Regions from separate parts of the Streptomyces sp. NBC_00727 genome, predicted to be linked through region 2. Evidence: riboswitches for the same ligand, from Rfam matches in the RefSeq annotation. Region 2 holds a riboswitch; the other holds the start of a gene.
The links. A riboswitch is a leader RNA that binds a small molecule or an ion and turns the genes downstream of it on or off. The one in region 2 is predicted to bind S-adenosylmethionine.
Positions count from the first base shown of each region.

Region 1: it holds a riboswitch for S-adenosylmethionine, as region 2 does, so the genes downstream of both, OG242_RS07375 (aminotransferase class V-fold PLP-dependent enzyme) here and thrC (threonine synthase) in region 2, are expected to answer to the same signal.

Region 1 covers NZ_CP108981.1:1,662,018-1,666,204, reverse strand. Annotated here, with positions in the region: gene OG242_RS07385 (cytochrome bc complex cytochrome b subunit) at 1-865, shown strand, start outside; gene trpD (anthranilate phosphoribosyltransferase) at 988-2,052, shown strand; SAM riboswitch class IV at 2,135-2,252, shown strand; gene OG242_RS07375 (aminotransferase class V-fold PLP-dependent enzyme) at 2,427-3,839, shown strand; gene OG242_RS07370 (Lrp/AsnC family transcriptional regulator) at 3,860-4,141, opposite strand; gene OG242_RS07365 (rhomboid family intramembrane serine protease) at 4,138-4,187, opposite strand, start outside.
Region 2 covers NZ_CP108981.1:3,953,361-3,957,547, forward strand. Annotated here, with positions in the region: gene OG242_RS17700 (trehalose-6-phosphate synthase) at 1-551, opposite strand, end outside; gene OG242_RS17705 (glucosyl-3-phosphoglycerate synthase) at 616-1,563, opposite strand; SAM riboswitch class I at 2,025-2,151, shown strand; gene thrC (threonine synthase) at 2,169-3,461, shown strand; gene OG242_RS17715 (MoaD/ThiS family protein) at 3,503-3,778, shown strand; gene OG242_RS17720 (cold-shock protein) at 4,134-4,187, shown strand, end outside.

The sequences.
Region 1 (4,187 bases), 2.3 Mb from region 2:
CATGCCGCTGATGCCGGTGTACATGGCGAAGGCCGGCGGGTTCTTCTTCCTGGTCTTCGGTTTCATCGCGATCATCGCGGCGATCGCCTCGATCAACCCGATCTGGGCGATCGGCCCGTACCGCCCCGACCAGGTGTCCACGGGCGCCCAGCCGGACTGGTACATGGGCTTCGCCGAGGGCTTCGTCCGTGTGATGCCGGGCTGGGAGATCAACCTGTGGGGCCACACGCTGGTCCTCGGTGTGCTCATCCCGCTGGTGCTGTTCGGTGTGATCCTCGGCCTCCTGGCGCTCTGGCCGTTCATCGAGTCCTGGATCACGGGTGACAAGCGTGAGCACCACATCCTGGACAAGCCGCGCAACGCGCCGACCCGGACGGCGCTCGGTGTCGCCTGGGTGACGATCTACTTCGTCATGCTGATCGGTGGCGGCAACGACATCTGGGCGACGCACTTCAGCCTCTCGCTCAACTCGATCAGCTGGTTCGTCCGCGTCGCCTTCTTCGTGGGCCCGGTCGTGGCGTTCGTCGTCACCCGCCGGATCTGCCTCGGCCTCCAGCGCCGCGACAAGGAGAAGGTGCTGCACGGCCGCGAGTCCGGGCTCATCAAGCGCCTGCCGCACGGTGAGTTCGTCGAGGTCCACGAGCCGCTCTCGCCGGAGATGCTGCACACGCTCACCGCGCACGAGCAGTACCAGCCGCTCGAGATCGGCCCGACGGTCGACGAGAACGGTGTGGAGCGCAAGGTCTCCAGGATCACCAAGGCCCGGGCGCGGCTCAGCAAGAGCCTGTACGGCGAGGACAGCCAGATCGCCAAGCCCACCGCCGAGGAGTACAAGGAGATCACCAGCGGCCACGGCCACCACTGATCACCCGTTCTGACCGCCACGGCGAGAGCCCCGTCCATTCGCTGGACGGGGCTCTTTGCCGTCCCCGGGGCTCGATAGGGTGGAGCCGATCCCTTATCGGCTGTGGACCCCAGGAGCGGACCATGAACGTTGTGACCCCGGACGGCGGCGACAGCGTGGCGGCCCGTACGTGGCCCAGCGTGCTGACCCCCCTGATGCGCGGCGAGGACCTGAGCGCCGACGCCACCGCCTGGGCCATGGACCGCATCATGAGCGGCGAGGCGACCGACGTGCAGATCGCCGGTTTCGCGGTCGCCCTGCGCGCCAAGGGCGAGACGGTCACCGAGGTCTCCGGCCTGGTCCGCGCGATGTACGAGCACGCGACGACCATCGAGGTGCCCGGCCGTACCGTCGACATCGTCGGCACCGGCGGCGACATGGCGAAGACCGTCAACATCTCGACCATGTCCGCGATCGTCGTCGCCGGCACCGGCGCCAAGGTCGTCAAGCACGGCAGCCGCGCCTCGTCGTCGGCCAGCGGCTCCTCCGACGTCCTCGGGAAGCTCGGCGTCAACCTGGAGCTCTCCCCGCAGCGCGTGGTCCAGGTCGCCGAGGAGGCGGGCATCACCTTCTGCTTCGCGGTGAAGTTCCACCCCGCCCTGCGCCACGCGGCCAAGGCGCGCGGCGAGCTGGGCGCGCCGACCACGTTCAACATCCTCGGCCCGCTCACCAACCCGGCCAAGGTGCGCTCCCAGGCGATCGGGGTGGCCGATCTGCGCATGGCCCCCATCGTCGCGGGCGTCCTCGCCGAGCGCGGCAACTCCGCCCTGGTCTTCCGCGGTGACGACGGCCTGGACGAGCTGACCACCACGGCGACCTCGCGGGTGTGGGTGGCCCGGGACGGCGTGGTCCGCGAGGAGTCCTTCGACCCGCGCGACGTCGGCATCGAGCTGGTCCCGGTGGAGGCGCTGCGCGGCGCCGACGCCTCGTACAACGCCGATGTGGCCCGCCGGCTGCTGGCCGGCGAGACCGGGCCGGTACGGGACGCGGTGCTGCTCAACTCGGCGGCCGCGCTGGTGGCGCTGGACCCGGGCGAGGGCCCGCTCACCGAGCAGATCCGCGCGGGCATGGCGAAGGCCGCCGAGTCCATCGACTCGGGGGCGGCCGGGCGCGCGCTGGAGAGATGGGTCGTCGCCAGCAACGCGTGAGCGCACGGATGTGAGGCGGGGCGCAGTCCAGATCATGGACTGCGCCTTGCGCGTTTCCGTACGTATGGCAGGATGCTGGGCAGGTCATGAGTGACAGCGACTACGGCCCCGGCCCGCTGTCCGGCAACCCTCCGTCCGTGGCGGGGTGCCCCGGGTGAAGACCAGGCCGCAGGCAGCGAGGTCTGCGGCAAGCGCGGACCCCTCGACGTCGCGTGACGTCCACCCGTGGGGTCCTTGGTCCTCAGGGAGCCTCTTGTGAGCAAGCGAATGCGTTAGGGCCCACGGCCCTCCTCCGCACCCCCTCTTCTCTTCACTCCGTGCTGCCGCATCTGTGCCGGCGCGCGGAATTCGCCTGCCTCTTACGGGAGTTCGCCATGTCTGTCTTCACCGCTGCCGCCGACCAGTCGCTTTGTGCCCCGCTGCCGGTTCTGGGCGAGGATGTCCTCGTCCCGCTGGTCACCGGCGGGGAGGTCGGCTACGCGGCGCTGGACTACGCGGCGAGCTCCCCGGCGCTGAAGCGGGTGTGGGACGACGTGGCCGCGTACGCCCCGTACTACGGCAGCGTGCACCGCGGGGCCGGGTACCTCTCGCAGCTGTCCACGGACCTCTTCGAGTCCAGCCGCGCCACGGTGGCGGAGTTCCTGGGGTGCCGCGCCGAAGACCAGGTGGTCTTCACCCGGTCCACCACCGACTCGCTGAACCTGCTGGCCGCCGCGCTGCCCGCCGACTGCCAGGTCTTCGTCTTCGAGACCGAGCACCACGCCTCGCTGCTGCCCTGGCGCGACGCCCGGGTGACCTACCTGAACGCCCCGCGCACCCCCGCCCAGGCCGTCGCCACCCTGGAGCAGGCCCTCGCCGACCGCGAGCCCCACGGTCCCGCGCTGGTCTGCGTCACCGGCGCCTCCAACGTGACCGGCGAGCTGTGGCCGGTCCGGGAGCTGGCCGCCGCCGCGCACGCCCACGGCGCCCGGATCGTCCTGGACGCCGCCCAGCTCGCCCCGCACCACCCCGTCGACATCGCCGAGCTGGACGTGGACTGGGTCGCCTTCTCCGGGCACAAGCTGTACGCCCCGTTCGGCTCGGGCGTCCTGGCCGGCCGGGCCGACTGGCTGCGCGAGGCCGAGCCCTACCTGGCCGGCGGCGGCGCCTCCCGCAAGGTGGCCCGGCGCACGGACGGCGGCGTGGACGTCGAGTGGCACACCACCGCCGCCCGTCACGAGGCCGGTTCGCCCAACGTCATCGGCGTCTACTCCATCGCCTCCGCCTGCAAGGCGCTCACCGAGGCCGGCTTCGACCGGCTGGTCGCCCGCGAGCAGCACCTCGTCGGCGAGGTCCTGGCCGGGCTGGCCGAGGTCCCCGAGGTGAAGGTGCTGTCGCTGTTCGGCGACGACGCCCCGAGGGTCGGCGTCATCTCCTTCGTGGTGGAGGGCTGGAACAGCTCCCACTTCGCCGCCGCGCTCTCCGCCGAGTACGGCATCGGGGTCCGCGACGGCCTCTTCTGCGCCCACCCGCTCGTGCGCACCCTGCTCGGCAGCGACCCGGGCGAGGCGGGGGAGTGCGGCGCGCCGGAGGCCCGGCCCGGCGAGCTCCCCCAGTCCCGAACAGACTCGACCGGGGGGACCCCCCCGCTGAACGCGATCCGGGTCAGCTTCGGCGCCGGGACCCCGGACGAGCACGTCGAGCGGTTCCTGAGCGCGGTCCGGGAGCTGGTGAGCGACGGGGCGCGCTGGAAGTACCGCACCGAGGACGGCCGTTGCGTGCCGGACCGGGGCGCCGCCCAGGTCTGAGGGCCGGGCGGCGCGGCCGGCTACGCGTCCAGGCCGATGGAGAACGCGGCCTCCAGGTCGTGCTGCGAGTACGTACGGAAGGCGACATGGGTGTCGGTTCCCTCGACACCGGGGATCTTGCTGATCCGGCCGGGGATGACCTCGGCGAGATCGTCGTGCCTGGACACCCGGACCATGGCGATCAGGTCGTAGGTACCGGTGACCGAGAAGACCTCGCTGACGCTGTCCAGCGCGGCGATGGCCTCGGCGATCTCGGGAATCCGGTCCACGCTGGTCTTGATGAGCACGATCGCGGTGATCACGGCTGTGTTTCTCCCTCGGTGGCCGTGGCTGGAGACTTCACTCTAG
Region 2 (4,187 bases):
CGGAAGTAGTCGACGGGCGCCCACGGGGTGTGCGAGAAGTGGCCGATCCGCAGGTCGGGGCGGAGCTCGCGGAGCATGCCGGGGACGAGCGAGAGGTGGTAGTCCTGCACCAGGACGGCCGCGCCCTCGCCCGCCTCCTCGGCGAGCGCCTCCGCGAAGGCCCGGTTGTACGCCTCGAAGGAGGCCCACTGCCTGCGGAACTCCGCGTCGAAGACGGGCTCGACGGGCGTCTGGTACAGCATGTGGTGGACGAACCACAGCACGGAGTTGGCGATGCCGTTGTACGCGTCGGCGTGCACGTCGGCGTCGATGTCGAGCATCCGGACGCCCGGCTCGCCGACCCCGCGGCGCACCGCCTCGCGGTCGCCGTCGCCGAGGGCGGCGCAGACCCACATCTTGTCGTCGACGGCGCTGAGGCCGGAGACGAGTCCGCCCCCGCCCCGTTTCGCTTCGAGGGAGCCGTCCTCGCCCCGTGTGTACGACACGGGACCGCGGTTGGACGCGACGAGGACCTGGGCAGCGGGCTGGTGGGGGGCGTGCTCGGAGACCATGGCCGGAATCTAGCCCGAACCCGATCCGCCCAAACGTACGAAGTCGGACGGGGTGGGGTCGTGATCAGGCCGCGCGCCGTGCCACGTACTCCTCGATCTCCAGCATCGGCGGCCGCTCCTGCGTGTCGACCGGGTGGGTGCGCGGGACGAATCCGCCGGGCCCGCGCTCGAACTGGGTGAGCGACGGGCGGACCAGATGGCCGCGGGAGAGGCGTACCTGCGCGGTGCGGTAGATCGCGGCGGCCATCCGGCCGAGCGCCCGGCCGTCCTGGTGGCGGTGGACACGTACGCCGACGTCGACCTGGGCGAGGGCGTCCAGGCCGACGGTGTGCAGCGCGTCGACGAGCAGCCCGAGCTCGACCCCGTAACCGACCGGGAACGGCAGCCGCTCAAGGAGCGAGCGGCGTACGGCGTACTCGCCGCCCAGCGGCTGGACGAAGCCCGCCAGCAGCGGCCAGTGCAGGTTGAGCAGCGGGCGGGCCACCAGTTCGGTGACGCGGCCGCCCTGGCCCGCGACCTCGCCGAGCGGCCGGTCGTACATGGCCTTGACGAACTGCACCTCGGGATCGTCCAGCAGCGGGCCGACGATGCCGGAGACGAAGTCCGCGGAGAAGTCCTTCAGGTCCGCGTCCACGAAGCACAGGATGTCGCCGCCGGTCACCAGGAGCGAGCGCCAGAGCACCTCGCCCTTGCCGGGGACGGCAGGGAGGCGGGGCAGGATGCTGTCGCGGTGGACGACCCGGGCGCCCGCGCGGCGGGCGACCTCGGCGGTGGCGTCCGTGGAACCGGAGTCGATCACCACCAGCTCGTCGACCAGCCGGACCTTCTCCATCAGCTCGCGCCGGATCGTGGCGACGATGTCCCCGACGGTCTCCGCCTCGTTCAGCGCGGGCAGGACGACGCTCACGCCCGTACCGCGGCCCGCGTGCGCGGCGGCCTGCGCGCTCGCCGACGGGCGGTCGGCGGCCGACCAGGAACGCCTGGTCAACCAGCGTTCGACCTCTTCGAGCACGGTCGATACTCCCTGTATTTGAATCCTCCCCCCAGCTGACGCAGGGGGATTCCTGGCTCACGCTGCCTGCGGGTCAGCGACCCGGCAGGTCTTCCACGATCAACACCAGCCGGGACGAAACCTGCCCGGTTTGGCACGGCAAAGCTTGGAGGTGCGTGTGCCGTCTTGGTTCTCGATCAGCACGTGTGCGGAGCTTGTTCGCACACCGCACGCTTGTCAGCGTACCCGATCATGTGGGCGTCTTTCGCTCTGGGGCGGAAGACCGCTTTCTGTCCTGCTCCGCAGGGGCCCAATTCCTGCCCGGTCCGGGCATCCCGGGCGGCTCGGTGATCCATCTCGCGGTACGGACGACTATCTCAACAGTCCGCTCCTTCGGTTACAGTCTTGAACAACGCGGACGGCCATCGCATGCCGGGGTCGGTCCGCCGACAAATGCCCGGATCCATGATCCGGTGCCACAGCGCTCATCCAGAGGGACAGAGGGAACGGCCCGTTGAAGTCCCGGCAACCCTCCTGCCGACCGCGAGGTCAGGTGGGGAAGGTGCCAATTCCGTCTCGCGGCGAAACGCGCCGTGAGGAAGATGAGGAGAAAGGGCCTCGCCATCATGGCTGTTGAGACTGTCGCAGCAAACACCGAATCCTCTGTGGACCTGGGTCCCGCCGCGGCGCTTTCCTGCCGCGAATGCGGTGAACGGTTCGCACTCGGTCCCATTTTCGCCTGCGCGTCCTGTTTCGGGCCGCTCGAAGTGGCGTACGACCTGCCGAGCGGCTCCCCCGACGAGCTGAAGAAGCGCATCGAGGCCGGTCCGGACAACATCTGGCGTTACGCGCCGCTGCTGCCGGTGCCCGCAGATGTCGCCGGCAAGCCCAATCTCAACCCCGGCTTCACCAAGCTGGTCAAGGCCGACAACCTCGCCCGCGAGCTGGGTGTGACCGGCGGCCTGTACGTGAAGGACGACTCCGGCAACCCGACGCACTCCTTCAAGGACCGTGTCGTCGCGATCGCCGTCGAGGCCGCCCGCGCCTTCGGCTTCACCACCCTGTCCTGCTCCTCCACGGGCAACCTCGCCGGTGCGGTCGGCGCCGCCGCGTCCCGGGCGGGCCTGCGCTCCTGCGTGTTCATCCCGCACGACCTGGAGCAGGGCAAGGTCGTCATGGCCGCGGTGTACGGCGGTGAGCTGGTCGGCATCGAGGGCAACTACGACGACGTCAACCGCTTCTGCTCCGAGCTCATCGGCGACCCGCTCGGCGAGGGCTGGGGCTTCGTCAACGTGAACCTGCGCCCGTACTACGGCGAGGGCTCCAAGACGCTGGCGTACGAGATCTGCGAGCAGCTCGGCTGGCGGCTGCCCGACCAGATCGTCATCCCGGTCGCGTCCGGCTCGCAGCTCACGAAGATCGACAAGGGTCTCCAGGAGCTGATCAAGCTGGGCCTGGTCGAGGACAAGCCGTACAAGATCTTCGGCGCCCAGGCAGAGGGCTGCTCCCCGGTCTCCACCGCCTTCAAGGCAGGCCACGACGTGGTCCGCCCGCAGAAGCCGAACACCATCGCCAAGTCCCTGGCGATCGGCAACCCGGCCGACGGCCCGTACGTCCTGGACATCGCCCGCCGCACCGGCGGCGCCGTCGAGGACGTCGACGACGAGCAGGTCGTCGACGCGATCAAGCTGCTGGCCCGCACCGAGGGCATCTTCGCCGAGACGGCGGGCGGGGTGACGGTCGGCGTGACGAGGAAGCTGATCGAGGCCGGTCTGCTCGACCCGGCGCTCACCACCGTCGTCCTGAACACCGGTGACGGCCTCAAGACGCTGGACGCGGTGGCCGAGACCTCGCAGGCGACCGCCACGATCCGCCCGAGCCTCGACGCCTTCCGCGCCGCGGGCCTCGCCACCAGCTGATCCGCCTCCGACCACCCGAGACTTCAGGAAGGGCACCCGCCATGAGCGTCAAGGTCCGCATCCCCACCATCCTCCGCACCTACACGGGCGGCCAGGCCGAGGTTCCGGCCGAGGGCGCGACCCTCTCCGAGGTCATCGCGTCGCTGGAGAAGGACCACCCGGGCATCGCGGCCCGCGTCCTTGACGACCAGGGCAAGCTGCGCCGCTTCGTCAACGTGTACGTCAACGACGACGACGTGCGCTTCGAGGGCGGCCTCGACGCGGCGACCCCGGACGGCGCCGGCATCTCGATCATCCCCGCCGTCGCCGGCGGCTGAGCCCCCGACTTCGCAGCATCACCGCAATTGCCCCCTCCGCGAGAGAAGCGGAGGGGGCAATTCTGCATGGTTGAGCGCGGTAGAGTGTGGGAAGTCCCCTTCGCTGCGCGTGCCGCCCGCATATGAGAATGCGCCGCCCCACGATCAAATGCAGCCAAAGTGCTTGAGCCTCTTGCGCCATAAGTCACCTTTGCCGGGCCCGACTTGTCCTGCAATCCCGTGAATTCCCCGTATTCGGGCGATCGGTGCTGCGCAGAATTGTCGTCCGACTGACCTGTTGCACAGGGCAGTTGGGCAGATACATTCAGCGGCGGTCGACGCGCTTCGGCGCACACACGTTACAGGGGAGTTAGGCATGGCTCAGGGCACCGTCAAGTGGTTCAACGCGGAGAAGGGGTACGGCTTCATC